4 regions of the Telluria sp. BA11 genome follow, and region 2 is predicted to be linked to each of the others. Evidence: predicted binding sites of a transcription regulator. Region 2 holds the regulator's gene; each other region holds the start of a gene.
What was found. The regulator sigma-54, encoded in region 2, starts transcription at its own class of promoters, with help from an activator protein. The targets are predictions, from matches to a motif close to TGGCANGNAANCTGCTTT.
Positions count from the first base shown of each region.

Region 1: AC1MGT_RS14895 (TorF family putative porin) is a predicted target of sigma-54. The motif match lies at 4,995-5,012, and genes of this name have one in related genera.
Region 3: AC1MGT_RS00485 (flavin monoamine oxidase family protein) is a predicted target of sigma-54. The motif match lies at 2,229-2,246, and genes of this name have one in related genera.
Region 4: AC1MGT_RS12620 (PEP-CTERM sorting domain-containing protein) is a predicted target of sigma-54. The motif match lies at 4,913-4,930, and genes of this name have one in related genera.

Region 1 is NZ_CM155275.1:3,383,996-3,391,927, reverse strand. It holds gene gshB (glutathione synthase) at 1-860, opposite strand, end outside; gene gshA (glutamate--cysteine ligase) at 949-2,250, opposite strand; gene AC1MGT_RS14905 (ammonium transporter) at 2,412-3,812, opposite strand; gene glnK (P-II family nitrogen regulator) at 3,827-4,165, opposite strand; gene AC1MGT_RS14895 (TorF family putative porin) at 4,185-4,919, opposite strand; partial or broken gene AC1MGT_RS14890 (accessory factor UbiK family protein) at 5,181-5,414, shown strand; gene AC1MGT_RS14885 (ABC transporter permease/M1 family aminopeptidase) at 5,672-7,932, opposite strand, start outside.
Region 2 is NZ_CM155275.1:3,022,269-3,030,200, reverse strand. It holds gene AC1MGT_RS13325 (DUF5694 domain-containing protein) at 31-1,101, opposite strand; gene AC1MGT_RS13320 (enoyl-CoA hydratase/isomerase family protein) at 1,186-2,262, opposite strand; gene hpf (ribosome hibernation-promoting factor, HPF/YfiA family) at 2,361-2,717, opposite strand; gene AC1MGT_RS13310 (RNA polymerase factor sigma-54) at 2,792-4,276, opposite strand; gene lptB (LPS export ABC transporter ATP-binding protein) at 4,291-5,046, opposite strand; gene lptA (lipopolysaccharide transport periplasmic protein LptA) at 5,043-5,591, opposite strand; gene lptC (LPS export ABC transporter periplasmic protein LptC) at 5,637-6,242, opposite strand; gene AC1MGT_RS13290 (KdsC family phosphatase) at 6,248-6,784, opposite strand; gene AC1MGT_RS13285 (KpsF/GutQ family sugar-phosphate isomerase) at 6,784-7,806, opposite strand; gene AC1MGT_RS13280 (monovalent cation:proton antiporter family protein) at 7,916-7,932, shown strand, end outside.
Region 3 is NZ_CM155275.1:104,167-112,098, reverse strand. It holds gene AC1MGT_RS00500 (TonB-dependent receptor domain-containing protein) at 1-555, opposite strand, end outside; gene AC1MGT_RS00495 (c-type cytochrome) at 805-1,119, shown strand; gene AC1MGT_RS00490 (hypothetical protein) at 1,208-1,939, shown strand; gene AC1MGT_RS00485 (flavin monoamine oxidase family protein) at 2,295-3,881, shown strand; gene AC1MGT_RS00480 (c-type cytochrome) at 3,878-4,282, shown strand; gene AC1MGT_RS00475 (RidA family protein) at 4,333-4,842, shown strand; gene AC1MGT_RS00470 (TonB-dependent receptor plug domain-containing protein) at 4,910-7,402, shown strand; gene AC1MGT_RS00465 (hypothetical protein) at 7,419-7,565, opposite strand; gene AC1MGT_RS00460 (pirin family protein) at 7,667-7,932, shown strand, end outside.
Region 4 is NZ_CM155275.1:2,868,471-2,876,402, reverse strand. It holds gene AC1MGT_RS12635 (M28 family peptidase) at 1-1,821, shown strand, start outside; gene AC1MGT_RS12630 (M28 family peptidase) at 1,931-3,562, shown strand; gene AC1MGT_RS12625 (alpha/beta fold hydrolase) at 3,666-4,517, shown strand; gene AC1MGT_RS12620 (PEP-CTERM sorting domain-containing protein) at 4,594-4,875, opposite strand; gene AC1MGT_RS12615 (AI-2E family transporter) at 5,111-6,136, shown strand; gene AC1MGT_RS12610 (hypothetical protein) at 6,344-6,928, shown strand; gene AC1MGT_RS12605 (pectinesterase family protein) at 7,020-7,932, shown strand, end outside.

The DNA of each region.
Region 1 (7,932 bases), 360 kb from region 2:
GTCGGGCTGGTCACGTTCACTTCGGTCAGGTTCTCGCCGATCACGTCCAATCCTACCAGTAACAGGCCACGCTCGGCCAGCAACGGGCCGAGGGCTTCGGCGATCTCGCGATCGCGCTCGCTGATCGGTTGCGCCACGCCGATGCCGCCGGCTGCCAGGTTGCCGCGCACTTCGCCGTTTTGCGGAATCCGCGCCAGCACGAACGGCACCGGCTTGCCGCCGATGACCAGCACGCGCTTGTCGCCCTTGTCGATCGCCGGGATGAATTTCTGGGCCATGATCGTGTGGCGGCCGTTGGCCGTCAGTGTCTCGATGATCGAACCCAGATTGAGCGCATCGCTCTTTACGCGGAAGATGCCGGCGCCGCCCATGCCATCGAGCGGCTTGAAGATCACGTCGCCATGCTTGGCGTGGAAGGCGCGCAGGCGCGCTTCGTCCGAAGTGACCATCGTTGGCGATGTGTATTGGCTGAACTGGCCGATCGCCAGTTTTTCGTTGTGGTCGCGGATCGCCGACGGGCTGTTGATCACGCAGGCGCCCTGGCGCACGGCCAGTTCGAGCAGGTAGGTGCCGTAGACGTATTCCATGTCGAACGGCGGGTCCTTGCGCTCGATGATGGCGTCGAATTCGGACAGCTTCACGTCGACGGCGGCATCGGCCGTATACCAGACATCCGGCTCGCCCGTCAGGTGGATCTGCATCACGCGCGCGCTGACGATGCCCTCTTCGAGCACCATGTCGCGCTGTTCGAAGAAGTACAGGGCATGACCGCGCCGGGCCGCCTCGCGCATCATGGCGAAGGTCGAATCCTTGTAAATCTTGAATCCGGACAGCGGGTCGGCGAGAAAAGCGATTTTCATGGGGCGTCCAATCGATGTAATACCTTGATTTTAGCCCGAATCGGCAAACCTCGCGGGCGAGGCCCCGAGGTTTGCCGGACGCAGTGCGTCAGTACACTTCCGGATTCGGATCGGTGCGTTCGAGTTCGAGCGATGCGGCCAGCATGCCCAGGCGCGCGACCACGCCGTACACGTAAAAGCGGTTGGGCGCAGCGGTGCCCGGCTTGGCCTTCGGATCGGGCATCGCGTGCTGCTGCGCGAACGCCAGCGGCACGAATTGCGAACCGGGCGCATTGAGGTTCTGGTCGATGCCGCGCTCGGCGTGCACGCGGTAGAAGCCACCCACGACATAGCGGTCGATCATGTACACAACCGGTTCGGCGACCGCGTCGTCGATCGATTCGAAGGTGGGTACGCCTTCCTGGATGATCAGATCGGTCACGGCCACGCCATCCTTGACCACCGACATGCGCGCGCGCTGGGCCGGGGTCAGGTCGCGCACTTCGCTCGCGTCCTTGATGGTCATGATGCCCATGCCGTAGGTGCCGGCGTCGGGCTTGAGGATCACGAAGGGCTTGCGCTCCTTCATGCCGTATTCCTTGTACTTCTTCTTGATCTTCGAGAACAGCGCCGAGACGTCGTCGGCCAGCGCTTCGGTGCCGACGTTCTCGCGCAGGTCGACTTCGGCGCAGGTGCTGTGTAACGGGTTGACCAGCCACGGATCGATGTCGATCAGCTTGCCGAACTTCTTGGCCACTTCGTCCAGCGCCTTGAGGTGATTGCTCTTGCGGCGCAGCGCCCAGCCGGCGTGCAGCGGCGGCAGCAAGGCCTGTTCGTGGACGTTCTCCAGGATCGACGGGATGCCGCCCGACAGGTCATTGTTGAGCAGGATGGTGCACGGGTCGAAGTCAGGCAGGCCGACGCGGCGGCCATTGGCCGAGCGTACGAGCGGCTCGAGCACGAGCATATTGCCGTCAGGCAGCGCCAGCGGGGTCGGCTCGGTGATGTCGGGCGAGAACGTGCCAAGACGGACATGCAAGCCGGTCTGGCGGAAGATCTGCATCAGGCGCGCGACGTTCTGCAGGTAGATCGGGCTGCGGCGGTCGGCGTCCGGCACCAGCAGCAGGTTGCGCGCGTCCGGGCAATACTTGTCGACGGCGGCCATGGCCGCCTGCACCGTCAGCGGCAGCATCTCGCTGGCGAGGTTGTTGAAGCCGCCCGGGAACAGGTTGGTGTCCACCGGTGCGAGCTTGTAGCCGGCGTTGCGCAGATCGACCGAGCAATAAAATGGCGGCGTGTGCTCCTGCCACTCGAGGCGGAACCAGCGCTCGATGGCAGGCGTGGCTTCGAGGATTTTCTTTTCCAGGTCCAGCAAAGGACCGGTCTGGGCGGTGGCGAGGTGCGGAACCATTGATTGGACGTCCTTGTTGTGCGCTTCTTGTTGTTAATTAAGTTGGGAATCGCATATGGGGTTGGTCCGGGTATTTTAAAGGGCAATGCGAAGAATGCAAAAAACGCCGTCCCCGCTTGTGCGGAGACGACGTTTTCAGGGACAACCGATGACTGAGCGGATCAGTAACGGTAAGCCGACTCGCCGTGGCTCGTGATGTCCAGGCCTTCGCGTTCCTCTTCTTCCGGTACACGCAGACCGATCACGATATCCACCAGCTTGAAGGCGATGAAGGCGACGACGGCCGACCAGATGACGGTCACGCCGATCGCATGGGCCTGGATCCACAGCTGGCCGACGATCGAGTAGCTCGTGTTCATCGCATTGGTCGTGTAATCCCACACGCCCTGCCCGCCCAGTGCCGGCGACGCAAACACGCCGGTCAGCATCGCGCCGAGGATACCGCCCACGCCGTGCACGCCGAACACGTCGAGCGAATCGTCGGCGCGCAGCAGGCGCTTCAGACCCGTCACGCCCCACAGGCAGACGATACCTGCCAGCAGGCCGATGACCAGCGCGCCCATTGGACCGACGAAGCCGGCGCCCGGGGTGATGGCCACCAGGCCCGACACGGCGCCCGATGCCGCGCCCAGCATCGATGGCTTGTGCTTGAAGATCCACTCGCCCAGCACCCAGGTGAGGGTCGCACCGGCGGTCGCCAGCAGCGTATTCAGGAACGCCAGTGCCGCCACGTCGCCTGCTTCGAGCGCCGAGCCGGCATTGAAGCCGAACCAGCCGACCCACAGCAGCGACGCGCCGACCATCGTCATCGGCAGCGAGTGTGGCGCCATCGATTCACGCCCGTAGCCGATCCGCTTGCCGATCACATAGGCACCCACCAGGCCGGCCACGGCCGAATTGATGTGCACCACGGTGCCGCCCGCGAAGTCGAGCGCGCCCTGCTGCCACAGGTAGCCGGCAGCTGCGGTGACGGTTTGCAGCGAGGCAGCGTCGGTGATGGCGTCAGGACCGGCCCAGAACCAGACCATGTGCGCGACCGGCAGGTAGCCGAACGTGAACCACAGCACGACGAACACCAGCACGGCCGCGAACTTGGCGCGTTCGGCAAAGGCGCCGACGATCAGCGCGCAGGTGATCGCTGCAAAGGTGCCCTGGAAGGCGACGAAGATGAATTCGGGGATCATCGTCTCTTTGCTGAAGGTCGCGGCCATCGCAAACTTGCCGGCGACCGGATCCCAGATGCCTTGCAGGAAGGCGCGGTCGAAGCCGCCGATGAACGCGTTGCCCTGCGTGAAGGCCAGCGAGTAGCCGTACAGGCACCACAGCACGATGACGAGGGCGAACACCATCATCACCTGCATCAGCACCGACAGCATGTTCTTGGCGCGCACCAGGCCGCCGTAGAACAGCGCCAGACCGGGAATGGTCATCAGGATCACCAGCAGCGTGGCGACGAACATCCAGGCCGTATCCCCCTTGTTGATGGACGGCGCCGCCATGGCCGGCAGGGCGACGCCCAGGCCCAGCAAGGCGGTCAGTATCGTTGTAGTTATGCGCTTCATGAAAACATTCCCTCTTACAGTGCGTCGTTGCCGGTCTCGCCGGTACGGATACGGATGACCTGGTTCAGGTCGGCCACGAAGATCTTGCCGTCACCGATCTTGCCGGTGCGGGCAGCGCCCTGGATCGCGTCGATGACCTGGTCGACGATGGCATCGTCGACGGCAGCTTCGATCTTGATCTTGGGCAGGAAGTCGACGACGTACTCGGCGCCACGGTACAGCTCGGTATGGCCTTTCTGGCGACCGAAACCCTTCACTTCGGTCACGGTCATGCCTTGCACGTTGATTTCCGACAGTGCCTCTCGCACCTCGTCGAGCTTGAAGGGCTTGATGATGGCGGTGATCATTTTCATGGTATTGCCTCTTTTGCAATCAAAAAGTTTTTGAGACGGACAGCACGGCGGCGGACTTGCCGAGGTTCTTGCCTTCCGGGCTCAGGTAGGCGTCGGTATTCGCCTTGTGCCACGCCAGCGCCACGGTGGCGACGCCGAAGTCCTTGGTGACGCCGACCTTGTAGTCGGTGTACGAAAACGCGCTGTTGTTCTTCAGTTTCTGGCGCCCGACGTGCAGGTTCAGGATGAAGCCGTTGCTGACGTCGATGTCGGCGCCCACGTCCAGGTAGCCGCTGCGCTTGCTGTCTGCGGTGCCGAACAGATTGGTCGTCGAGTGCGAGTACTTGATGTAGGCCGGGCCGTAGCCGAGCTTGCCGTACAGCTCGAACGTGTTCGCGCTCGGGTTCAACCCGTTGTCCGGGTAGTAGTAATACAGGCCGCCGATGTCATAGCTGATCGCGTCGCTCAACTGACCGCGCTTGCCGCCGTAGACGTCCCATTCGATATTGCCGTCGCCGCCCAGGTCTTTCGTCCATTTGATGGTGGAAAGCCAGGTGCCCACGTAGAAGCCGGATGGGCCATGTACGTAGTCGACGCCGCCTTGCAGGGCCGGGTCGAGGGCTGTTTGCGACAGGCCGCGGTAACGGTAGTCGCTGGTGATGCTCGCGTTGTAGCTCACCTGGTGTTCGGCGGGTTGTTCCTGTGCCATGCCCGGAGCGCTGGTAAGAGCCAACACTGCCAAGACAACTGCGCTGAATTTTGCTTTGCACTTCATGACAAACCCCCTTGATGAACAACATGAAAAATGACTGCTTGTGGATCCTTCTGATGTTCTTTATCTATGCTTTATTTAGCAGGATGCGTGCCAGCTCATAAAGCGGAAAAAGGTCCTTGTTTTTTTGGTAAACACGCCCCACATCGGTTTTGCTACAACACAACGGACCGCATACGGCACCCAGACGGCCGTTCGGCGCACTACATCAGGTCACATTGCACCATCATGGAGCGTGCGGCCTCGGCAGAAAGGGAAATGGATATGAGTAATAGCAACTTCTTCAGCGACTTGCAGGGCAAGATCAACCAGGCGCTCGAGAGCGGTCCGGCCAAGGACATTGAACGCAATGTGAAGGCGGCCATGACGTCGGGCTTCTCCAAGCTCGATCTGGTCACGCGCGAGGAATTCGATATCCAGGCCCAGGTGCTGGCCAAGACCCGCAGCAAGCTCGAGGCGCTTGAACTGCGCGTGAGCGAGCTCGAAGCCAAGCTGGGTGCAGGCAGCACCACGACGCCGTCGGCAACCTCATCGGCAACCTCGGCGACAGCGGCATCGGCATCGGCCGCGTTTCCGACCTCGGGCAGCTCGGCGATTCCGATGCCAGGCGCCGCGCCATCGGCCACCGCGCCGTTCCCGGCTGCACCGGAAGACCCGACGATCGTCGTGCCGCCAACGCTCGACAAGCATTAAACAGTTACCGGGGTTTGTTTGAACGCGTGGGCGGGAAACCCGCCCACCCTACTGCCCCGGACTCAATCGACGCTGACTTCCTTGCGGTTGTCACGCGCCACGCGGTCGATCAGCTTGTTGTACGGATCGATACCCACATCGAACGGCTGTTCTTTGACAGTCACCGTCACGGTCGGATTCTCGCCCCGCAGTACGCGCTTCTCCAATAACAGCACGCGCTCGTCCGATTCCTTGGCATCCTTCGCGCGTGCGAACACGCCGATCTCCACGGCCTCGTCATAGGTGCGTGGGGTTTCCTGCCCCTTGCCGTCGGCCTGCATCTTCGCCAGATGCAGTTTCATCGTCACGTCCCACTGCCCGTCCGCGCGCTTGACGGCTTTCGCCTCGGTCACGCGGTTATCGTAGAAGACGATGCGTTCGAACAGGTCGGCGATCAGCGCGTGCTTGCCAACCGGGGCTTCGGCGCGGATGTAGTCCACCAGTTCGGCGGAGGTCGCAAACGGCGCCTCTTGATAGCCCTTGTCCTGCAGGAAGCGCTTGAGGGCGCGGTTGAGCGCCGCTTCGCCGATCTCGTCGCGCAGGCGGTAGAAGACCAAACTGCCCTTGCGGTAGTGGATGTAGTCCTGGTTTTCCACGCGCACCAGCGGCAGTTCCTCGATCTTTTCGGCGCCGCGCGAACTGAGATAGCGGTCCAGTTCATAGCGCAGGAAACGGCGCATCTGGTGCGGGCCGTATTCCTTCTCCATCACCATCAGTGCCGAGTACTGCGCCAGCGATTCGATCAGCATGCTCGCGCCCTGCACATTCGCGGCCGTGACCTGGTGGCCCCACCACTGGTGCGCCATCTCGTGCGCCGTCACGTAGAAGACGTAGTCGATGTCCTCCTTGTTGCGCAGGTCGGCGATAAAGCCGATCGATTCCGAGAACGGGATTGTGTTGGCGAACGATTGCGCAAAGCGCTGGTAGTTCGGAAATTCCAGGATACGCACCTGCTTGTGCTGGTAGGGCGTGAACTGGGTCGTGAAGTAGTCGAGCGACTTTTGCGTGCCCGCGATCATCCGGTCGACGTTGTAGGCGTGCTTCGGATCGTGATAGATCTCGATCGGGATGCCGCGCCAGTCGCTTTTCTTGACCTGCCAGTCGGCCGACAGGTAGGCGAAGAACGGCATCATCTTCTGGTCCATCTTGTAGCGATAGTAGTTGCGGCCGTTTTCCTTCCACGCCTTTTGCAGGTAGCCCGGCGCCAGCGCAATCTGGTCACCACTCGTGGAAACGGTGGTGTCGAAACTGATCCAGTCGGCGTCGTCCCCGAACATCGTGTTGGCGCGGGCCGCCTGGTTTTCGAGCTTGGCCATGCGCTCCGGTTCGCCCAGGCCGCGCTTGCGGCGCTCGTTGCGGTCCAGTAGTTCGAACTCGCTCTGGTAGCCGACCAGCGGGAAGAACTCGCGGTTGTTGAAGAACGTGCCGTTCAGGTTGAGCGTGTCGCCCTTGCCCGCGTTGGAAAAACCGGGCCGGCGCACGTCGACCGTGAAGTCCAGCGCCAGGCGGGCGCCCGGCGCTGTCGGCTGCGCGAGCTTGAGTATCCGGAAGCCCGCCACCTTGTCGTCCAGGACCACCGTGTGCGCGGGCAGGCCGGCAAAGGTGGTCACAACGTCGGGGTTGACCTGCAGGCGCAATGTGTCCAGCGGCTGGCTCGTCTTGTTCTCGAAGACGTAGCGGCCGTTGACCATCACGCGCCGCTCGGCCGGGTAGATGTCCACCGCGGCGCGCACGTCGACAATCTTCACGTGCGGCAGGTCCTTGTACTTGCGGTAGGTCTTTTCGTACCTGGCCTGCTTGTCCATTGCCACGTTCTGCGCTTCGTAGCGGCCCAGCGTGACGGTATTGTGGAAGATCCAGCCACCCACCAGCGCGAACGCGATCGTGCACGCAGCCAGCGCAACGCCCGATGGGCTTTTCAGGCGCCGCGTCGCTTCGCGCGTGCGCGTGCGCCACTCGACCGACAGGCCGCGCACCCAGAACGCCTGGGCCACGATCAGGCCCGCCACGACAAACAGGGTCCAGTACAGCGCGAACCACGACCAGCCCGCGACGAAGTGGCCGAAGCCATTCATGTCCGAGTACGGCGTCTCGGGCAGCAGACCGATGTTGTACAGGTTGTGATCGAAGTGCAGGACCGACAGGACGATCTGCGCCACGATCAGCACGATCATGAACAGGTAGCCCAGAAACTTGTTGTTCGTGACCACCTGCAGCGCCACGGCGATCAGCGCCATCAGGATGTACGGCGTGCCCGCCATGAACACACCCTGCAGATACACCA
Region 2 (7,932 bases):
CAACACTGACGAAGTCGAAGTCGCCCTGTGTCACCTCAGCACCGGCGCCGCATCCACGATCCGCACATCATGCATCTGGTGCAGATACGATTCGAGATATCCCTTGTGCGACACGCCGACGATGACCAGCATGCGCTGGCCCGGCCTCAATCCCAACGCGTCCCGGATATTGGCCGCCATGCGCAGGTTGCGCGTTTCCCAGTAGCCCACGTAGTGGCGGCCGAAGCGCTGCGCTGACGGCTCATTAAGCGCCGCACCGAAGTCGCCGTGGTAAATCAGGGCCGCCTGGCCAGGCGCATTTCTGGCGCGGTACATTGCCAGCACGCCTTCAGCACTCGCCAGCCCGCCCTCCTGCGCCTTGTCCACTGCCATGCGCTGCTTGAGGGCTGGGTTGTCCCACGCGGTCATCAGCGCATCGCCAAGCGCCTTCTGGTCTTCAGACGCGCTGTCAGCGGTATGGTCGTCCATCGCGTACAGGCGCTCGTGCCCGAGCCGGGCCGCCAGGCGCGCACCGATCATCAGGCTTTCGTCGCGTTTGGTTTCCAGCTTCACGAGTACGCCGACCAGTGCAGCGTCCAGGCCGTCGCCAGCACGGCGCTCGGCCTCGGGCAGGCGCAGCCACTGGACCAGCGCCGATGCATCCTCGCCGCCAGCAAAGAACAGTGCTGCAAGGCGCCGGCGCTGCGCGGGCGTGGGCGCGGCGGGCCAGGCGGCCAGCAAAGCCTCAGCGGCCTCGGTCGCCGCCGGGACATCCAGTCCCGTGGCCAGCCGCGCCGGTGCGGTATCCCGGCAGTAGGCACCGATCGAATCCTTGTAGCGTGCCGGGTAGCGTCGCATGAGGTCGCACTGCGGCCCGGATACCGCTTCGATCGCAATCGCCTGCGGCTTCCATGCGGCCAGGCGCTCGTTCAACAGCGTCAGGCTGGCGGCCTGGAAGGTCTTCGGCAATTGCGACAAATGGGGCGAGCCTAATACCAGCACCTCGTTGGCTGGGCCGGACGCTGGCCCCTTGAATGCGCTCGCATTGAAGTCAGGCTGCCAGGCCTGGGCGGCGGCGCTGCCGCACAACGTCATCGACAACAGCAAGGCGGTGATGCGCATCGGGGTCCTCATCAGTTCATGAAGCCACGATGTTTGCACCGCCTGCACGAAAAGTCACGCGCAAACGGATATGCATGGAGATGCTTACGCAAGATGCCGCAGCGGGTGCGCATGCGCCGGCCACACCGGCACAAAGAAGCGCGCCACCATCGCATCGGTCACGAGGTCGAGCGATGGCGGATTCCATTGCGGCGCATTGTCCTTGTCGATGACGAGCGCGCGCACGCCTTCGAGCACCTCGCCATGCTCGAAGTTGCGGCGCACGAGCGAGCGCTCCAGGCGCAGGCAGTCGGCGACATCGAGCGATGCACCGCGCAGCAGCAGCTCGCGCGTCACGCACATCATCAACGGTGAGCGCTGACGCATCGCATTCAACGCCTTCTGCGCGAACGGCGTGTCGTCACCCTCGAGCGACGCCATGATCGCCGCCACCGAGTCCGCGCCAAAGTGCGCATCGATGCGCGCGCGATTGGCCTGCAGTTCGCTCTCGCCGGCATGCTGGACGGCGAACATGCGGATCGCCGCCGGCAGATCCGCGCCCGGCGTCGCTTCGATCAGCGCGTGCAACGCCGCCAGGTCGGCGCCCGGCACGAACACGTCGGCCAGGCCCACGTACAGCGCGTCGGCGGCGCCGATCGCCAGGCCGGTCAAGCCCAGAAACATCCCCAACTGCCCCGGCGCGTGCGACAGAAAGTGGCTGCCGCCGACATCGGGGAACAGGCCGATATTCACCTCGGGCATTGCCATCTTCGTGCGCTCGGTGACGATGCGCAGGCCGCAATCGGGCCCGCCCTGCGCGATGCCCATGCCGCCGCCCATGACCACGCCGTCCATCAGCGCAATATACGGTTTCGGGTAAAAATGGATCAGGTGGTTCAGCGCGTATTCTTCGGTGAAGAAATCCTCGAGCAGTGCGCTGCCGCCTTGTGGCGAGGCATTGCCGACCTCGTGGAAGAAGCGGATATCGCCGCCCGCGCACAGTGCTTTCTCGCTGCTGCTGGCGATCACCACGGCATCGACGGCAGCGTCACACTGCCAGTCAAGAAGGATCGCGGTCAGCGCGCGCACCATGTCCAGCGACAGCGAATTGAGCGCCTTCGGCCGGTCGAGGGTGATGATGCCGGTGCGGTTGGCAATGCGGGTCAGGACGTGTTCGGACATGGCGTGATCCATCGAAAGGAAACACGTATTTTACCGGCAACGGGATGCAAAAAGGGCGTCCCGAAAAGACGCCCCTGGCGGTGGTGACCTGCGCTCGATCAGGCGGCAGCGACGTCTGCTTCGTCGACGTCCAGGCGTTTGATCGCTGTGCGGTTATGGTCTTTGAGCATCTGCTTGTGCTTCAGGATTTGTCGATCCAGTTTATCCATCAACATGTCGATCGCGGCATACAGGTCTTGCGCGACGCTCGCCACGTGCAGGGTCTTGCCCGACACCTGGACATTGATTTCAGCTTTTTGCCTTTTTTCTTTTTCAGTGAGGTTATCGACGGCCAGGAAGACGTGGGTATCTATGACTTGATCGAAATGGCGAATAATGCGTTCCAGCTTATTCTGAACGTATTCACGGATGGCAGGGGTTACTTCGAGATGGTGACCACTGATGGTGAGGTTCATACACACTCCTTTGAAGATGTCACGTCGCTTGCACCACACAGGAGCTGAAGGCACAGACTGTATGAGCGGCGTTGTTACAAGGCTTTGCGGAGACTGACGGGGGGGATCTTGAGCGCTTCACGGTATTTTGCGACCGTCCTGCGAGCAATGACCATGCCTTGTTCCCCGAGCATTTCCGCGATCTTGCTGTCGGATAATGGATTCTTAGGGTCTTCTGCTCCTGTCAATTGTGCGATGAGCGCACGGATTGCCGTTGAGGATGCTTCGCCGCCCGCTTCGGTGGCAACGTGGCTACCGAAGAAATACTTCAACTCGAACATGCCGTGCGGGGTCAGCATGTATTTCTGGGTTGTGACACGAGAGATCGTGCTCTCGTGCAGACCTAGTGTATCAGCTATCTCACGCAAAACAAGGGGCCGCATGGCAACCGCGCCATGGCTGAAAAAGTTGCGCTGGCGCTCGACAATCGCCTCGGCCACACGCAGGATCGTGTCGAAACGCTGGCGCATATTCTTGATGAGCCACTTCGCCTCTTGCATCTGCGCGCCCATCTGGCTCTCGCTGCGGCCCTGCTTGAGCATGGTCGCGTACAGGCTGTTGACGCGCAGGCGCGGCATCACGTCCTGGTTCAGCGTGACTGCCCAGCCGTTCTTGGCGCGCCGCACGATCACGTCCGGCACCACGTAATCTGACACGTTCGACGCAAACGCGGCGCCCGGATGCGGATTGCACTGGCGGACCACGGCCTGCACTTCGCGCAGGTCTTCGTCGTCGCAATCGAGCGCTTTTTTCAGCTTGCTGTATTCGCGCTGCGCGAACCAGGTCAGGTAGCCTTCGACGATCTTCAGGGCCATGCGGCGCGTGACCATCGGCACGCCCGGCATGCGCCGGATCTGCAGCGCCAGGCATTCGGCCGCACTGCGCGCGCCAACGCCCACCGGGTCCATGCTCTGCACCATCGCCAGCGCGCAGCGCAGTTCGTCGAGGTCGACCTCGAGTTCTTCGGGCAGGCGTGCGTGGATGTCGTCGAGCGGTTCTTCCAGGTAGCCGTTGTCGTCGAGCGCGTCGATCACCAGTTCGGCCAGCGCGCGGTCGCGCGTTGACAGCAGCGTTTCGCGCACCTGTTCCATCAGGTGTTCGCGCAGCGTGATGGCGCATGCCTCCAGCTGCGGGCGGCCGTCTTCGTCGTCGCTGCTGGCGCTGCCGGACGACGCGCCACTGCCTTCGCTCCAGTCGTTGTCGGGCCGCTCGCCATCGACCGCGCCGCCTTCAGCGCCCTCGCCCTCGGCCGGCGCGCTGCCTTCACCCTCGGCCTGCTGGCCTGGCGCCGGCGGCGCCTCGCCCGGTGCCGGCGCATTGTTGATGGCCCCATCGGCCAGCAAGCGCACCGAATGATCGAGCGGGTCATCGAGCCTTTCGAGCAGCGGGTTATCGCCCAATATCTGCTCGATCTCCTGATGCAGTTCGAGCGTCGACAGCTGCAGCAACCGGATGGATTGCTGCAGCTGTGGCGTGAGCGCCAGGTGCTGCGAAGTGCGGAGCTGAAGGGACTGTTTCATCAATTGAGTATGGCTTACATGCGGAAATGTTCACCGAGGTACACGCGCCGTACCGATTCGTCGGCGATGATATCGTCGGGGCGGCCGGATGCAAGCACCGCGCCCTGATTGATGATGTAGGCGCGGTCGCAGATGCCGAGCGTCTCGCGGACATTGTGGTCGGTGATCAGGACGCCGATCTTGCGCTCCTTGAGGAAGCGCACGATGCGCTGGATCTCGATCACGGCGATCGGATCGACGCCGGCAAACGGTTCATCGAGCAGCACGAAGCGCGGGTTGGTGGCCAGTGCGCGCGCGATCTCCACGCGGCGCCGCTCACCGCCCGACAACGACAGCGCCGGGTTCTCGCGCAGCTTCTCGATCTGCAGGTCGGCCAGCAAGGTATCGAGGCGGTCGCTGATCTCGGTTTTGGTGAGCGATTTGCCGTTGACCTTCTGCAGTTCGAGCACGGCGCGGATGTTTTCTTCCACCGTCAGCTTGCGAAACACCGACGCTTCCTGCGGCAGGTACGACAGGCCGAGCACTGCGCGGCGGTGGATCGGCAGGCTGGTGATGTCGGTGCCGTTGATGCTGATCGAGCCGGCGTCCGACGGCACCAGGCCGACGATCATGTAGAACGAGGTGGTCTTGCCGGCGCCGTTCGGGCCCAGCAAACCCACCACTTCGCCGCATTCGACATCGAGCGACACATCGCGCACGACCAGGCGCTTGCCATAGCTTTTCTGCAGGCCCTTGACGACCAGCGTGCTGCGATCGTTCAGTTCCGTCATTGCGTGCCTCCGGCCGGCGCACGCTTGGGCGCCAGGATCAGCGTGCCGCGCCCGCCGCCAACCTTGCTCTCGCCGCTGACGTCATTGCGCACGGCGACGACTTCCTTGCGGTTGTCGTACGAGATGAACGGACCGGTCATCTGGTTGGTCATCCGGTCGTTTTCGAGTTCCTTGACGACGGCGTTCGAGTACAGGCGCACCAGCTCCGAACGCTCATCGTATTCGATGCGTTCGGCCTGGCCTTCGACCCACAGGTTCGGGCCGCCGTCACGCTTCTGACGGAACGTGGCGGGCTTGCCGTTGGCAGCGGTGAGCGTCACGCTCATATAGCCTTCGGGTGTCTCCCTGACGACGGCGCGTTCGGCCTTGACCAGCAGCGTGCCGCGGGTCAGGATCACGTTGCCGGTGAAGGTGCGTACGCCCGCGACGCCATCGAGGTCGCCGTTATCGTATTCGAGCGCCGCCTGCTTGAGCGAGTCGGCCTTTTCGGCCATGGCGGTCAAGGAAAGGAGTGAAAAGAAAGCGGCAGCAAAGAGTTTTTTCATGATGGTGCTGGTCCTGGGTTAGCACGCGCGCATGGCTGATGGCCTTCAGCGCTGGCGTGGCGGATAGACGATACGGCCGCGGCCGGACAATTGCATCTGCATGGTCGCGTTGTTGGCCATCATGCCGGTGGCCTTGAGGCTGGACGCGCCAAGCTCCATGTCGATCGGCTGGTCGGTCTTGACGATTTCTTCGTCGGGCAACACGGTCATGGCCTGCGTGCGCACGCGCAGTGCTTCGCTGGCGGGCGTCTTCGGGCGCTGCAGATCGACGTCGCCGAACAGTTCGACGCGGTGTTCTTCGTGGAAGATGCGCGCGTTCTTGGCCACCACCGTCATCGGAGGACGGCCCGGCTCGACGCCGCGCATCAGCGGCTGTTCGACGTTCGACACATCGCCCAGCGGGATATGGGCCAGGCGCTTGCCCGACACCACGTAGCTCGGCTGGCCGTTGGGCGTCATGCGGACGAACGAGAAATTCTCGACGATGTAATCCGGCTCGTCGGGCGGGCCGCCCAGCTGCGCATCGATGTCGGTCGCCTGCATCAGCTGCAGCAGCCAGAAGCTGCCGAAGGCGAAGAACACGCCGATCACGATCATCGCCAGCAGATTCCAGCGATGCGCGGTGCGTTTGTTGGAGGCGATCGTGGCCATGGCGGTCAGGCGAAATACGGCGCGAGCGCCTGGTCGTAGGTGCCCTGTGCGCGCATGACGAGGTCGCAGATCTCGCGCACCGCGCCGCGCCCGCCACCGTTCTTGGTTACGTAATGCGCGCGGTGCTGCACGTCCGGGTGGCCGGACGGTACGGCAACGGCAAAGCCGACGCGCGCGAACAGCGGCAGGTCGATCACGTCGTCGCCGATGTAGCCGCATTGGTCGGCGGTAAAGCCGGTGGCCTCGAGCAGATTGGCAAAGCCGATGCGCTTGTCGTGGTTGCCCTGGTAGACATGCGATATGCCCAGGTCGGCGGCGCGCCGGACGACGATCGGCGACAGACGCGCACTGATGATCGCGGTCTGCACGCCGGATTTATTCAGCATCTGGATGCCCAGGCCGTCGAGCACATTGAAGGTCTTGGTGACTTCGCCATCGGGGCCGTAGGTCAGGCTGCCGTCGGTGAGCACACCGTCGACGTCGAAGATCATGACCTTGATGCGCGCGGCGCGCTCGATGTGGGCCAATACAGGAGTGTTCATCAAATCACCTTTGCGCGGGTCAGGTCGTGGATGTGCAGTGCGCCGACCAACTGGCCCGACTCATCGATCACGAGCATCTGGTTGATGCGGAATTCTTCCATCACGGCGACCGCATCGACCGCCAGTTGCTCGGGGCGCACGCTGCGCGGATTGGCGTGCATGACGTCGCGAATCAGCACGTTCGAAAAATCGTGCATGCGCTCGATCACGCGGCGCAAGTCGCCGTCGGTGAACACGCCCAGCGGGCGGCCATCCGCGTCGACCACGGCGGTCATGCCCATGCCCTTCTGGCTGATCTCGAGCAGCGCCTTGACCAGCGGGACATCCAGGCCCACCGACGGGATGGCGTCACCGGTGCGCATCACGTCGCGCACGTGCGTGAGCAGGCGCCGGCCCAGCGCGCCGCCCGGATGCGACAGCGCGAAATCCTGCTCGCGAAAACCCCGTACGTCGAGCAGCGCCACGGCCAGCGCGTCGCCCATGGCCAGCGTGACGGTGGTGCTGGTGGTCGGCGCCAGGTTGAGCGTGCAGGCTTCTTTGGCCACTGCGATGTTCAGGTGGACATCGGCCAGCTTGGCCAGGCGCGAGGCCGGCTTGCCGGTCATGGCGATCACGCGCGCGCCCAGGCGCTTCACAGCCGGCAGGATGTCGAGCAGTTCGGACGATTCGCCCGAATTGGAAATGGCGATCAGGATGTCATTCGCGGTGACCATGCCCAGGTCGCCGTGCGCCGCTTCGCCCGGATGCATGAAGAACGCCGGCGTACCGGTGGACGACAGCGTGGCGGCGATCTTGCGGCCGATGTGGCCCGACTTGCCCATGCCCGAGACGACCACGCGGCCGGTGCCGGCATAAATCAACTGCGCGGCGTCGACGAAGCTGCTGTCGTCGCCCAGGCGCGCGTGCAGCGCCACGATGGCGTCGGCCTCGATGGCAAGCGTCTGGCGACCCAGTTCCAGCACGCGCTGCGCCAGGGTTTCGTCAAAACTTTTCAGCATTATTTGGTCATCAGTTACACTCATTCCAGAAGTATAAACGAATTGCGAAAGCAAAAAACTTGCCAGTCGTAACATTCGATGACAAGCACGCCTCGCGGCGCATCGCCACCACAACCACCGCCCGCTTCACCCCATGCATTCTGGTCTCGA
Region 3 (7,932 bases), 2.3 Mb from region 2:
CGAACCGGCCCAGCGCTTGCCGACCTTGCGCGTGATGATGTTGATCACGCCGCCCATGGCGTCCGAGCCATACAGCGTCGACATCGGACCGCGGATGACTTCGATGCGCTCGATGGCGCTGACAGGCGGCATGAAGCTGGTCGAGGTGCCGCCGAAGCCATTTGGCGTAACGTTGCCGGCCGCGTTCTGGCGCCGGCCGTCGATCAGGATCAGCGTGTAGTCGCTTGGCATGCCCCGGATGCTGATGTTCATGCCGCCGGTCTTGTCGCCGGCCGCGCCCACGTCGATGCCTTCCACGCTCTCGAGCGCCTGCGCCAGGTTGCCGAAGCGCTCTTTCTGCAGCTGTTCACGGGTCAGCACCGTGATCGAGGCGGGCGCTTCACGGATCGTCTGCTCGAAGCCGGCCGCGGTCACGACCACGGTCGGCATGGTCGCCGGCAAATCGTCAGCAATCGCATTAGCGGCAACACCGGCAACAGCGGCAAGCGGCAGCGCGCCGATGGCCAGGCTCAATACGGTGCGGGCAAATTGGAGGGCAGGCAAACGGTCAGTCATTGTTCAGGCATCCTTTTTATAATTTGAAACAAAGCTCTGCGTAAAGACGTAAAACGAGGCAAAGATCGCAGAATGGCGCCATTCTAATGGTTAATGCGAATCATTCCCATTCAAATTTCATGACGGGCGTGTCGGATGCTGTTCATGCAATGCCGTGCTGCCCATGCCACTGGGGTTTCCCGCTATGATGTCAGGCGGTGCCCGCCCAAGGCGCCTGCGCCTTACGATCAACCCAGCCACTGGAGCATCATGAAGAAGTACCTGACCCTGACCCTGGCAGCGACCGTTGCCGTCGCCGCCATTCCCGCCGCCCACGCGAACGCCGACCTGGCCAAGGCCAAGGCCTGCATGGCCTGCCACGCCGTCGGCACCAAGCTGGTCGGCCCGGCCTACAAGGATGTCGCGGCCAAGTATGCAAAAGATGCCGGCGCCGAAGCGCGCCTCATCCAGAAGATCCAGAAAGGCAGCAGCGGTACCTGGGGCCCGATCCCGATGCCGGCCAATCCACAAGTGACAGAAGCCGATGCCAAGGTCCTGGCGAAATGGATCTTGGCGCAGAAATGACCCATTGGCGGCCCCAGTCCCGGCCGCCCTGACCGTACCTGGCGCGTTCTTTGCATATAAGCAATGAACTCAACGCCAGGAGCGGCCGATGTTCTTGCACAACGATGTCATCGAATACCTCGATCCTCCCGGCCATCTGGTGCGGATTCTCTGGATCGACGTGGCAGATTCCGTGGCCTATACCTTTGCGCTGCGCCGTCCGAGCGCCACACCACGCAGCACGCCGCTGCACGTGCTGGTAGCGGACGTGTCGACCCGGCGTGCCCGGTTGCTGCTCACTGACCCTTGCCGCGCACCGCGCGTCGACGCCCCATCCGGCAAGCACCACCTGCTGCAGATGAAGGCGTGGGATGCGGTGAGCGCGCTGCATCGCGACCTGCCGCAACTCTATCTGCCGCGTCCGCGCGGGGCTCTGCTCAGCGCCTACAGTCGCGCCCACGGGATCTCCGTCGCCAGCCTCATGCGCTACCTGCGCCGCTACTGGGAGCGGGGCCAGACGATCGACGCGCTGCTGCCCGATTACGCCAACTCCGGTGCGCGTGGCAAGACGCGGGTGGCCAGCGCCGGTGTCAAGCGCGGCCGCCCGCGCAATGGTGCAACGAGCAGCGCCAACGCGGGCACCAACACCGACACCGCGCTGCGGGCGTTATTCCTGGCCGCTGCTGCGCACTTTGCCGCTACCCATCCGCGCTTTTCGCGGCCGGCCGCGTATCGCCAGATGCTGCGTGACCACTTCGCCGATTGCCCGCCCGGCGCCATTCCCAGCTATGGCCAGTTCAACTACTGGCTGGAACGCGACGGCGTTGACCGCACCCATTGAAGTGCGTCGTTACGCCACAACGGTGCAATGTCGATTTGGCATGCTCGCGGCGCGTGCGCGGCGTTGCTACGCCGTCCGTGCACGATCCCGAACGGGTCAGAAAAAATAAAGTCTCGACGCAGCATGCGCCCGGCATCGGGCGAAGCGCGTCACCTTTGTCAATACGTACGAAGAAGCGTCAGCCCTGAATCTTGTTTGCATAAAGACGCTTACGTCAGGCTTACGTTCGGTAAAGCTACCGCTGTACTTTATTTTAATTCGAGGCGTATTGACGATTGTACCGCCCACTTGGCACAGGTATTGCTGATAGACCACTAGTTGCAAGGTCTTTCAGTAACGCCAAGTGGAGGTAGAAATGAAACGTTTGACACCGTCGCTGACCCGACGTGAGTTCTTGTACCGCGCCGCCGCCGTTGGCGGTTCGGCGCTGTTGATGGGTTCGATGAATGCCTGGGGCATGGGGATCGCTTCCCGGACCACGACGCCACCTGTACTCGCTGGCTCTGGCAAGGGGAAGAAAGTCGTCGTGCTGGGCGCCGGTCTGGCCGGCCTGACGGCAGCCTATGAACTGGGCAAGCTGGGCTACGAGGTCCAGGTACTCGAAGCGCGGCCCTACGCAGGGGGGCGCTGCCAGACCGCGCGCAAGGATTTCAAGCTGCACGAACTGGGCGGCGAGGCCCAGCAGTGCCGCTTCGACGCGGGCCAGTACATCAACCACGGCCCGTGGCGCATCCCGCTGGATCACCAGTCCACGCTTTACTATGCGCGCCAGTTCAAGGTGCCGCTCGAAGTGATGGTCAACGAGAATGACCATGCGTATGTGTACCTCGAGGATGGCGGGCCGCTGTCGAAGCAGCGCCTGCGCGGCGCCCAGATCAAGGCCGACATGCGCGGCCACGTCGCCGAGCTGCTGGCCAAGTCGGTCACCGGCCACGCGCTCGACACGCAACTGACCGGCGACGACCAGCGCCTGCTGCTCGATTACCTCAAGCGCGAAGGGGCGCTGGACGCGGGCGACCTGGCCTACAAGGGGCGCAGCGGCCGTGGCTTTGCCACCAACCCCGGCGCGGGGCTGGTGCCGGGCGCCGGCACGCCGTCCGATCCGCTGGCGTTTCACGATCTGCTGGCCGCCCGGGTCGGCAAGGTCTACAGCGCCGTGCAGGAGTTCCCGATGCACGCCACGATGTTCCAGCCGGTCGGCGGCATGGACGCGATCCCGCGCGCCTTCGCAAGCCGGCTGGGCGGCCGCATCCGCTACCACGCCGAAGTCCAGCGCATCCGCCAGGGCGACGACAAGGTCACGATCGACGTGCGCGACACGGCCAGCGGCGCGCTCTCGCGCGTCACGGCCGATTATTGCCTGTGCACGGTGCCGCTGTCGGTGCTGCGCATGATCGACACCGATTTCTCCGACGGATTCAAGGCCGCGATCAAGGCCGTCCCCTACGCGCCGGTCGGCAAGATCGGCCTGCAGATGAAGCGCCGCTTCTGGGAAGAAGACGACCATATCTACGGCGGCCACGTGCTTACCGACCTGAAAGGGATCAACACGATCTCGCTGCCGTCCGGTGGCTGGCAGCAGAAAAAGGGTGTCGTGCTGGGCTACTACCACTACGCGCTCGACGCCATTGAAGTGAGCGGGATGACCCCTAGCGAACGGACCGAGTTCGCACTCGCAGCCGGCGAAAAGATCTTTCCTGCCTACCGCGCAAGTTACGAAAGCAGCTTCTCGGTTGCCTGGCATCGCGTGCAGTACAGCCTGGGCGGCTGGGCCGAATGGACCGACGCCGCGCGCAAGAGCGCCTACCCGATCCTGCTCGATGGCGAGCGCCGGGTGCTGCTGGCCGGTGAACACCTGAGCTACCTGACGGGCTGGCAAGCCGGCGCCATCGAATCGGCATGGCAGCAGGTCGAAGCGCTGCACCGGAGGGCCAGCGCATGAAGACCCCGATCCTTGCGCTGGCAAGCGCCGTTCTATGGGCTGGCGCTGTCCAGGCCCAGGCTCCCGCACCGGCCGACGGCAAGACCCTGTTTGCCAGGAACTGCGCGGCCTGCCACCAGGCCAATGGGCGCGGCATTCCCGGCGCGTTCCCGGCGCTCGTCGCCAGCCCGGTTGCCATCGGGCCGGCCGACGCCGTGGCCGAGGTGCTGCTCAAGGGGCGCGGGGGCATGCCCGATTTCAGTACCAGCCTGGATGATGCCGATATCGCTGCCGTCCTGACCTATGCGCGCAGCAGTTGGGGCAACCGCGCGCCGCCGATCGCCGGCGCCGAGGTCGCCATGCGGCGCGCGGCGCTGCAGGTCGCACCGGCGGGCGACAGCCGCTTCGGCAACAAGCACTGAGGCTCTTCCTTTCCTTTCTTTTCCTTCCCATGCCCATGAAAGACGATCCAATGACATTTGCCGCTTTCCGCTCCACCTCATGCCTGGCCGCCGCGCTGCTGCTGGCGCCGGCCATCGCCAGCGCCACAGCCACGGACATCGTGCGCCACAAGATCCCGAACTCGGATTTTCCCATTGCCCTGGCCGTGTCGGTGCCGCCCGGCGCGACGATCCACTTCATCAGCGGCCAGGTGCCGCCCATCGTCGACAAGGCCGCCGGGCCCGACACCATCGCGGCTTTTGGCGATACCAAAACGCAGACGGTCGGCGTGCTGCAGAAGATCAGGGAGATCCTCGCCGGCATGGGGTTGGGCATGGGCGACGTCGTCAAGATGCAGGTGTTTCTGGTGGGCGATCCCGCGCAGAAAGGGCGCGCCGACGTCACCGGCTTCATGGCCGGCTACACCCAGTTCTTCGGCGGTACGCAGCCCAACCTGCCGGCGCGCGCGGTGATGCAGGTGGCGGGCCTGAGCAATCCCGGCTGGCTCGTGGAAATCGAAGTCGTGGCAGCAAAGAAGTAAGCGGCGCGGCCCGTGCCGGGCCACGCCAACCATACCTATAACAGATCACGCCAACCAGGGAACCACCATGTACAAGACCATCATTCATACCAGTGTCGCAGCCGCTTTGCTGTCGTGGGGCGTGGCGGCCCACGCCGCCGACAAGGCGGTCGATCCCGCTGTCGACTCAGTTGTCGACACCGCGGCGGCGGCGGCGGTCGCGCCCGATGCCCCCGCGATCGCCAGTACCGGCGTCGTGATCGTCACGGGCACGCGCGCAGCCGGCCTGACGGTCGAGGACAGCGCTTCGCCGATCCAGGTGCTCGACGCGTCGTCGCTGGCCCGCACCGGCCAGCCCGACCTGATCCAGGCCCTGGCCCAGAACCTGCCGTCGCTCAATGCCCAGGCCTTCGGCAGCGACATGGCGGCGATGACGCTGTCGGCGCGCCTGCGCGGCCTGTCCCCGAACAACACGCTGGTGCTGGTCAACGGCAAGCGCCGCCACGGCACCGCCAACCTGGCCGTGCTGGCCGGCGCCTTTCAGGGCGGCGCCGCAGCCGACCTGAATTTCATTCCGGTGGCGGCGATCGAACGCGTCGAAGTGCTGCAGGACGGCGCGGCCGCGCAATACGGCACCGACGCCATCGCCGGCGTCATCAACATCATCCTCAAGTCCAATTACCGTGGCGGCAGCGCCAACGTCAGTGGCGGCGGCTACATGGACGGTGGCGGGCACACGGGCGACGGCATGGCCAATATCGGCCTGACCCCGTTCACCGATGCCTGGCTGTCGCTGACGGCGGAAACGAAATACCACGGCTTCTCGCAGCGCGGCGGGATCGATCCGCGCGTCGTCGATCCGGCCACGATGGCGGCGATGCCGTCGCTCGTCAATGCGCCCGGCTACCCGTACCTGAACAAGATCCAGGGCGACGCCCAGTACCGCCAGCACATCTTCGCCGCCAACTTCGGCGTGGACCTGGGCGGCGACACCGAGCTGTACAGCTTTGCCACCTACGGCAAGAAGGAAGCGCGCGCCTTCGAGAACTACCGCATGCCCAACCGCCTGCCCGCGATCTACCCGCTGGGTTTCAGCCCGCAGGAGACGTTCGACGAAGAAGACTATGCGTTCACGTTCGGCATCAAGGGCAAGGTGTTCGGCAACTGGAACTGGGATCTGTCGAGCACCTACGGCAAGGACGTGGCCAAGCTGGGCGTGGCCAATTCGGCCAATGTGTCGTTGTTCGCCGATACGGGCGCGACACCGCTGTCCTTCAAGGCCGGTGAGTTCCAGGCCAGCCAGTGGACCAACAACCTCGACCTGCGGCGCGAGTTCGACGCCGGCATGGCCACGCCGCTGACGCTGGCGCTGGGCCTCGAGCATCGCCGCGACACCTACGCAATCGTTGCCGGAGACGCCGCATCGCGCTACAAGGAAGGGGCGCAATCGTTCCCGGGCTTCTCGCTGACCGACGCCGGAAAACACAGCCGCAACAACAAGGCGGTCTACGCGAATATCGCCGTGCAGCCCGTGACCGGCTGGACGGTCGACATCGCCGGACGCTTCGAGGATTTCAGCGACTTCGGCAACGCCAAGGTCGGCAAACTCACCAGTCGCTACGACTTCACGCCGGACGTGGCCGTGCGCGCCACCTACAGCAACGGCTTTCGCGCGCCGACGCTGGCCGAATCGTTCTATTCGGCCACCAACGTGTCGCCACGCAGCGCCTTCGTGCAACTGGCGCCGAATTCGCCGGGCGCGCGCCTGGTGGGCATCGACGGCCTGAAGCCCGAAGCATCGACCAATATCAGCGCGGGCCTGGTGCTTAATCCGGTGGCCGGCATGTCCGTCACGCTGGACGCCTACCAGATCACGATCCGCGACCGCATTGTCGGCAGCGGCTCGCTGTACGGTTCGGGCGGCGCGATCAATTCGCCGGCCGTCACGGCGGCGATCCTGGCCAATGGCAATGTGCTCGACCCGACCGTCGTGCAAACCGGTATCAACATCTTCACCAATGCGGTCAACACCCGCAGCCGCGGCGCCGAAATCGTCGCCACCCTGAGCAGCAACTACGGCGCATACGGGCGCGTGGACTGGTCGGCAGCGGCCAATTACAACAAGGTCGAGGTCATCAAGATCAACCAGGCACCAACGCAGCTGGGTGCGCAGACGCTCCTCGACGCCACCGCGATCTCGCATCTGGAAACGGCCTCGCCCAAGGTGCGGGTGAATCTGGGCGGCCTGTGGCGCATGGGTGACTGGACCGTGAACCTGCGCGAGAACTACTTCGGCAAATCGTCCGAACAGTTCTCGACCGACGGCGCGGTGTACCGCGAAAACCGGATCAAGGCCAGCCTGTTGACCGATCTGGAAGTGAGCTACCAGATCAGCAAGGCCTGGAGCCTGTCGCTGGGTGCGAACAACCTGTTCAACGAGTACCCGGACAAGGTCAACGCGCTGACGCTGGCGGAGCAGCGCGCCAATCTGGACAACGGTGCGGTGACGATCTACCCGGGCTTTTCGCCGTATGGCATCAACGGCGGTTACTACTATGCGCGCGCGGCCGTGAAGTTCTGATCCGCGGCATCGGGCGTCAAACGTCGGGCGGCTGGCCGTGGCGGGCCAGCCGCTTGATTGCCGCTATGAGTTCGATCCAGCCCGAGACGCAGATTGGATAATCGAAAATATCGATCATAGGGCGATAGATAACTCGTTTTTCATCATGGCCGGTGGCGCGCATAATAGCGTCATCGCATCGAGAACAAAGCGCGAATCAGTAAATGCCCGCAACGGCATCAAGATTCGAGCAGCTCGATGATCCAATCACGAAAGGAGCACATGATGTTGAACGTCCGTAAAAGCAATGAACGTGGTGGCGCCAGTTTTGGCTGGCTGAACTCGCAGCACTCGTTTTCGTTCGGCCACTACCACGATCCGAAACACATGGGTTTTGGCCCGCTGCGCGTCATCAATGATGACCATGTAGAGGCAGGCCGCGGCTTCGATTCGCACGGTCACCGCAATATGGAAATCATCTCGTATGTGCTCGAAGGCGCCCTGGCGCACAAGGACAGCATGGGCAACGGCTCGGTGCTGCGCTACGGCGA
Region 4 (7,932 bases), 150 kb from region 2:
CACTACGACAGTGGCGCCGCGCCACGTGACGCCCTGCCCGGCGCGGCCACCGTCAGCGCGCTGCTTGAGACCGCCCGCGCATTGCGCGCCGCCCCGCCGGCCAACGATATCGTGCTGCTGTTTGCCGACGGCGAGCGGGTTGGCATGCTCGGGTCCCGAGGATTTGTCGAACAGCACCCGCTGGCAGGCCGCATCGGCATGGCGCTCCGGTTCGATGGCGCCGTCGACGGCCCGCTACGCATGCTGGAGGCGAGCAGCGCGGGTGCACCGGCCCTGGCGGGCTGGATGCGGGCGGCGCCCGAGCTGCGTGGCACGTCCGCGAATGCGACGCTGGCATGGCTGCTGGGCGACGCGCCCCATATCGGGCCGCTCACCCGGCTCGATGCGCCGGTGCTGCTGTTCGGGGGCGGCGAGCCACGCACGGCCGACACCGCGCCGCGTCAGCTGGGCGACGCCATGCTGCGCCTCGCCCGCGCCTATGGTGCGGCGCCGCTGGCACCGGGGCGCCAGGCTGCGCACGTCTACTTTTCGCTGCCGATCATCGGCCCCGTCCACCATGCGGCGTGGCTGGTGTGGGCGCCGGCGATCCTGTCCTGCCTGATGCTGGCCGGCGCCTGGCGTGGACAGTTCGGCGAGGACGGCGTGCTGGACGCAGCACAGGGCGCGTTCGGCGTGTGCTTCCTGCTGCTGGTGATACGCGTGGGCACCTGGAGCTGGGATCGCGAGCTGGCCGCCGCCGGCCTGGCCGGTGACCACCGCCTGCCTTTGACCGTTGCCGTTGTCACGGCCTGTGTGTTCGTGGGCGGCTTGTACCTGCTGCGGCGCAGTGTCGGCACGGCCGCGACGGTGCTCGGCGCGCTGGCCTGGCCGACGCTGGTGCTGCTCTTTGCCGCCATGTTCCTGCCAACGCTTGCCCCGCTGCTGGCCTGGCCGCTGGTGGCAGCGCTCGGCGCCTTCACGCTGCTGCATACGCGCTGGGGCGAACGACAAGGCCCAAATATACGCCTGCTGGTACTGCTGGCCGGCCTGGTGCCGGCCGCGAGCCTGCTCCCGCCGGCGCTGCGCGATGCATGGATCCTGCTTGCACCGGGCCACATGCATGTTCCGCCGATGCTGATGGCGCTGCCCATGCTGTGCTTTGCCAGCCCGCTGCTGATGTTGCGGAGCAGGGCCGCCGTCGCCGGCGCGCTGGCGCTGGCGCTGGCGGCCTGCGTGGCACTGCCGGATAGCACTGCAGCACGATATGAACAGGCGGCAGAACCCGGGAACCTCGAAGGGCTGGTCTATTACAAGGACATGAACTCGTGGCGCGCTTACTGGCTGCTGCCACAGCAGCCGCTCGACGACTGGCGCCGCGACCTGTTCGCGGGCCGCGCCAGGCCAACCGTCTTCGTCGAAGTCTTTGGCCTGCGCAGCGCGCCCCAGTGGTACACCGTCGCGCCACGCGACGATGGGATCGCATTCCCCGAGTGCTTCATCCTGCGCAACCACGTCGGGCAGGTGCGGCTGGCCAGATTCACCGTGCGCTCGGCCAACCGCGCCCCGCATATCGCGTTGGCCATGCACGGCGCCAGGGCGCTGCGCTCGCGCGTCGACGGCGTAACGCTCAGCGCAACGGAAAGCGCGTGGTCGCTGTCGCTGTACGGGATGCAGGACCGGGTGCTGCAGCTGGAAATCGAAAGTGAGCCCAACGAGATCTTCGCCATCACGGTGCAGGAACACATTCCCGGCCTGCCGCGGCATCTGTTGCCAGCGGACCGGCAAGGCGTGGCGCCGCAGGTGGGCACGACGATGTCGACCGATATCCTGCGGTTTTACTGACAAGTTGTCATAAAATGGCCGCGCGCGCCACGAGTGCGCCCTTCCCGATGAATGGCTTGATTAACCATGCAGCGTCAACTTCGCGGCATTCACTTCGCAGCAGGACTCCATGCACAAGATCGTCTCTTCCCTCATCCTCTCCGTCCTCGCCGGCAGCCTGGCGCTGGCCTTCCCTACCCATGCCCAGACCAGGGCCAAAGCCACCGTCCAGGAAGCGCCGCTGCGCGCGCACATGGCGTTCCTGTCGTCCGACGCACTTGAAGGCCGCGGTACCGGCCAGCGCGGCGGCGAACTGACCGTCACGTATCTTGAAACGCAAGCCGCCGCCGTGGGCCTCAAGCCCGGCAACGGCAAGAGCTTCCGTCAGCCGGTAAAGATCGCCGGCGTGCGCTCGCTGCCCGAGAAGAGCAATGTCGGCATCGTCGCCAACGGCAAGGCCGTGCCGCTGCAGTTCGGCGCGGACTGGGTCTGGGGCCCGGGCGACGGCAAGGCCGATCACACGCTCGACGCCGAGATGGTCTTCGTCGGCTACGGCATCGTGGCGCCGGAAGAAAAGTGGGATGACTTCAAGGGCATGGACGTCAAGGGCAAAGTGATCGTGATGATGGTGAACGATCCGGCGCCGACCGCCACCGAAGCGAACCGCTTCAACGGCGCGGGCCTGACCTACTACGGTCGCTGGACCTACAAGCTCGAAGAAGCGGCGCGCCAGGGCGCAGCCGGCGTCCTGCTGATCCACACCGATGCATCGGCCTCGTATGGCTGGAGCGTGGTGCAGAACAGCTGGGCCAACGCCGAGCGCTTCCAGCTCACCGAAGGCAAAGTGGGCAGCGGCCTGCAGGGCTGGATGACCGACGACACGGCGCGCAAGGTGTTCGCAGCCGGCGGCCAGGATCTGGACAAGCTGCGCGCCGCTGCCGAAGACAGGAACTTCAAGCCGGTCGCGCTCAATGCCCGCGTCAAGGGCGAGGCGCGCGCGCAGGTGCGCTCGCTGGAAGAATTCAACGTGGCCGGCGTCGTGCCGGGCACCGATCCGAAGCTGAAAGACGAAGTGGTGATCTACTCGGCGCACTGGGATCACATGGGCAAGCAAGGCACCGAAGGCGACACGATCTTCAACGGCGCGGTCGACAACGCATCGGGTACCGGCGCGCTGCTGGCGATGGCCGCCGAAGCGGTGAAGAACCCGGCCAAGCGCAGCCAGATGTTCCTGTGGGTCGGCGCCGAAGAGCAAGGCCTGCTGGGCAGCGCCGCCTATGTGGCGTCGCCCCTGTGGCCGATCGCCAAGACCGCCGCCAACCTGAACCTCGATAGCCTGAACTGGGTCGGCCTGGTCAAGGACGTCAGCGTGCCGGGCAGCGAGCGCACCGAACTGGGCGCGATGGCCGCCACGGTTGCCAAATCGATGGGCATGGTCATTGCACCGGCCAAGCCAGACCTGAGCGGCGGCTACTTCCGCAGCGACCACTTCAGCTTCGCCAAGGCCGGCGTGCCCGCCTTCTCGGTCGGCTACGGCAGCAGCTGGGTCAAGGATGTCGACGCGAACAACGCCAAGGCCAAGACCTACCGCGCCAAATACCACCAGGTGGGCGACGAATACGATCCGAGCTGGGACTTGTCGGGCATGGTGCAGCAGGCGCAGTTCACGCTGAACCTGGGCCGCGCGGTGGCCGATGCACCAAAGATGCCGACGTGGAAAGCGGGCGACCCGTTCGGCAAGGCGCGCGAGTCGGCGAAATAATTCGCCTGAGTAGCAGGACCTGAACGGGCTGGCGTGCATGACGAGTGCGCGCCAGCCCGTTTCTCGTTGTAGCATCACGCCATCGAGCGATGAAAGGCATGCAATGCAGGAGAACGAACTGACGCTGGGCGATGGCCGGGTGCTGCACTATTACGACTGGAAGCCGGAGTTCGAGGAACCCGAGCTGACAGTGTTCTGGCACCACGGCACGCCGAACATCGGCAAGCCGCCTGCCCCGCTGTTTGCCGCCGCGCTCGAGATGGGCATCCGCTGGATCGGCTACGACCGGCCCGGCTACGGCGGCTCGAGCGCAAGAAGCGGGCGCGATGTCGCCTCGTGCGCCGAAGACGTCGCGCGCATCGCCGACCAGCTCGGGATCGAGCACTTCGCCGTGATGGGGCATTCGGGTGGCGGACCGCACGCACTGGCCTGCGCCGCGCTGCTGCCCAAGCGGGTCATTGCTGCCGTCAGCATCGCGGGCCTGGCGCCGTTCGATGCGGCGGGCCTGGACTGGTTCCAGGGAATGACGGCATCGGGCGCGGCAGCGCTGCGGGCCGCTGCGCAAGGGCATGCGGCCAAGGTGCAGCACGAGGGGCTCAATCAGGAATTCGATCGCGAGATGTTCACGCCCGAGGATTGGGCGGAGCTGTCCGGGACCTGGTCGTGGTTCGACAGCGTGGTCCGGCCGGCGCTCAGCGAAGGCCCGGGTGGCCTGATCGACGACGACCTGGCGTATGTCGCGCCGTGGGGCTTCGACTGCGCGCGCATCGTGCAACCGGTGCTGCTGGTGCATGGGGCGCAGGACCGTGTGGTGCCGTGTGCGCACAGCGAATGGCTGGCGCGCAGCTGCCGCTCGGCGCGGCTGTGGCAGCGGCCGGATGACGGACATATCTCGGTATTGAACAGCGCGGCGTCGGCGCTGGCGTGGTTGCGGGAGCAGGCCAGCGACGGGTGAAGTGGCGCTCGAAAATTCCCGCGTCAGACGCCCGGTGCGCGGCAGCTGTCACGTTGGAACCGGCAAGGTAAACAGATCAGATCGACTTGCGGCGGCGGGCAGCCCCCAGACCGGCCAGGCCAACACCCAACAGCATGATACTGACTGGTTCCGGAACGTCAGCCCGGATCGGGGCGCGGTTATGGCTCAGGATGGCCAATGCTTGCGTCCAGCCACTTTCAATATTGGCAGAGCCATTGCTGAAGCTGATTGAACCGATACCGCCAGCGCCAGGCTGCCGTGCAACGGTCAAAGCGTAGGTTGCGCTCAGACTGGCAATGGTGAGGAAAAGGCCGGCAACGGCTATTTTGATTTTCATTACAAGTTCCGGTGGAAATAAATTACAAAAATTACTTAGAGCAATTTTTATGCCAATAGGAAATTAATAAGTAAAAACAGCTACTTGCCGAGAATCACTTTTGTAGGACTAGTCCTATGTAAAGTTTTCCGACAATCAACTTATTTGAATGCCACATGATTGCTGTTCAGGTCTGTCGTCTCACCAGTTTTCGCCGGTGGCCTGATGGGCGCAAGCAACTACCCTCCGCTAGACCATGACCACTTACAAATTCAATCTCCCGCGCGAGGCGGCGACCGCGATCTTCGTCATCTGCCTGCTTCTGGCCCTGATGCTGCACGCGGTACCGGCGCTGCTGGCCGGCCTCCTGGCATTCGTGCTCACGCGCGGCCTGCTTGGCATCCTGCGCACGCGTGACCTGTACAAAAAGCTGCGCTCGCATGAATTCATTGCGAGCTTCGTGGTCGGCCTGGGGTCGATCGCGGTGCTCGCCATCATCAGCGTTCTGGTGGTCCGGTTGCTTGAGGGCGAATCGTTGCGGGCGTTCTCGCTGAAGGTGGCCGAGACGATCACGCAGATCAAGCAATTCCTGCCGCCGGCGCTGGCGGAGTACATGCCTGAATCGCTGTTCGAGATGCGCGAAATGGCATCGGACACCTTGAAAGAGCATGTCAATGCGGTCGCGGGCTTTGGCTCGGGCATCCTCCGCAGCCTGCTGTTGACTGTGATTGGCTGGATCACGGGGGTGCTGGCCGCGGTGAGCATTACCGTCACGCCAACCGACGAAGGGAGGCATTCCGTCTTTTACCGGACCTGGCACCGCCACTGGAGCATGCTGGCCACCGCTTTCAAGAACGTGGCCTGGGCACAGACCAAGATTGCCGCCATCAACGCGACACTGACGGGGGTGTACCTGCTAGCCGTCATGCCGGCCCTGGGCTGGGACCTCCCCTATGTCAAAACCCTCATCCTGGCGACGTTCCTCTTTGGTCTGCTGCCCGTCGTGGGCAATATCGTATCGAACACCCTGATCTGCACGATCGCGCTGAGCGTTGCGTTTCCGGCCGCGGTCACTTCAGCGGTGTTCCTCCTTGTCATCCACAAGCTGGAATACTTCCTGAGCGCGCGGATTCAGGGTCATCGCATCGGCGCGAAAGTCTGGGAACTGCTCATCGTGCTGTTTGCGTTCGAAATCATGTTCGGGCCGGCCGGCATGGTCGCCGCCCCCGTCATCTACGCCTTCGTCAAAGCAGAGTTGAAGCGTATTCGCTGGCTGAACTGACGCTGGGCAAGCTGGCGTGAGTTATTAAAATTGTTGTAAGAATCTCTCATCTTTGGTTTACCAAATTGCAAATTTGGTCAGGCCAATCTAGAATCGATGAACCGGTTAGGCGATGCATCGTCCGGTGGCCTGACGCATCAACCAGATCGGCACCAGCTCTGACATCGAGCCTTCTTCGCAGTTAAAAAACTACAAGCCGGAGACATCTTGAAAACCAAACATCTACTGCAGGCCCTTGCGCTCGTCGCACTGGGTCAGGGGGGCGTGCACGCGGCGCCCCTGATGCTGCAAGACGCCAGCATCACTGCCACCTACAACGGCGCGGCCGACGGCATGCTCGGACTGGATCACGGCTTCGCGGCCGGCCCGGGCGCCAATACCAGCAAGCTCGACCCTACCGACACGGGCGTGGAGTTCTTCACGTCGGATTTCCTGTTTGGGATCGACTTTTCTGCTGACGGCTTGCTGACCGTGATCGCCAACTATGCTGTCGCGCCCGGTGCCTACAGCATGCGGTTCGATCTTGGGAGTGTATTGCCGGTCACGGCGTTCACGCTGGCAGGCATGGGCGGCGTCACCGGCATTCCTGGCCTGTCGATCATCGACAGTCACACGATCGCGCTCGACCTGAGCGGGGTCGACTGGAGCGAATTCGGCGCACTGAGCGCACGCCTGGAAACCGGTACGGCGGTGGCGGTGCCCGAACCCGGAGCGCCTGCGATCCTGATGGGCGGCCTGGCCGCACTGGCGCTCGTACGCAACGGGCGCAATGGACGCAAACCACGCGCCTGACCTCGCGTCTCTCGCCATTCAAGGACAGTCCGGCAGCGCTTCAAGCGCGGCGGCGGGCTCGCGGCCTCATTTCCTCCACCAGGAGACACACATGCATTATCCAGGTTTGCATGCAGCGATTTGCGCTGCGCTACTCTTTGCCAGCAGCGGACATGCTGCGGCCGCAGTCGATCCGGCGCGCCAGAGCGCCCCCGCCGATGGCTGGGCCAGCCAGGCCGGCGGCACGGTCGGCGGCGCGAATGCCGTCCAGCCCCAGATCTACACGGTCACCAACCGCGCCCAGCTGCTGGCCGCGATCCAGAATGGCGGCGTCGACAACAAGATCATCAAGCTCGTCGGCGTGCTCGACATGAGCGAAGGCCAGCCCTATGCCAGCAGCGCGGACCAGGCGGCACGCGGCGCGGTGCGTCTGAAAAGCAATACGACGCTGATCGGCGACGCCAATGCCGCCATCGTCAACGGCCACATCATCCTGTCGAACGTCTCGCAAATCATCATCCGCAACATCAAGCTCGTCAATCCGTGCGACGTTGCGCCCGTCTGGGACCCGAACGACGGATCGAGCGGCAACTGGAACAGCGCCTTCGACGCCATTTCTGTCACGGGATCGAGCCATGTCTGGATCGACCACAACAGCTTCACCGACACCCCGCGCACGGACAATTTCCTGCCTGTCGAGAACGGCAAGGTGAAGCAGTGCCATGACGGCGCGGTCGATATCACGAACGCGTCCGACTACGTCACCGTGTCGTACAACGTCTTCGGCGAGCACAACAAGAACAACCTGGTCGGCAGCGGCGACGGTGCAACGGCTGACGAGGGCAAGCTGCGCGTCACGTTCAGCAACAACGTGTTCCGCGACGTCGCCAGCCGCGCACCGCGCGTGCGCTATGGCCAGGTGCACTTGTTCAACAACTACTATGCCGGTTCGACGTCGCACCCGGTCTACCGCACCAGCTACTACGTCGGCGTCGGCCACGCCGCCAAGATCCTGTCGCACAACA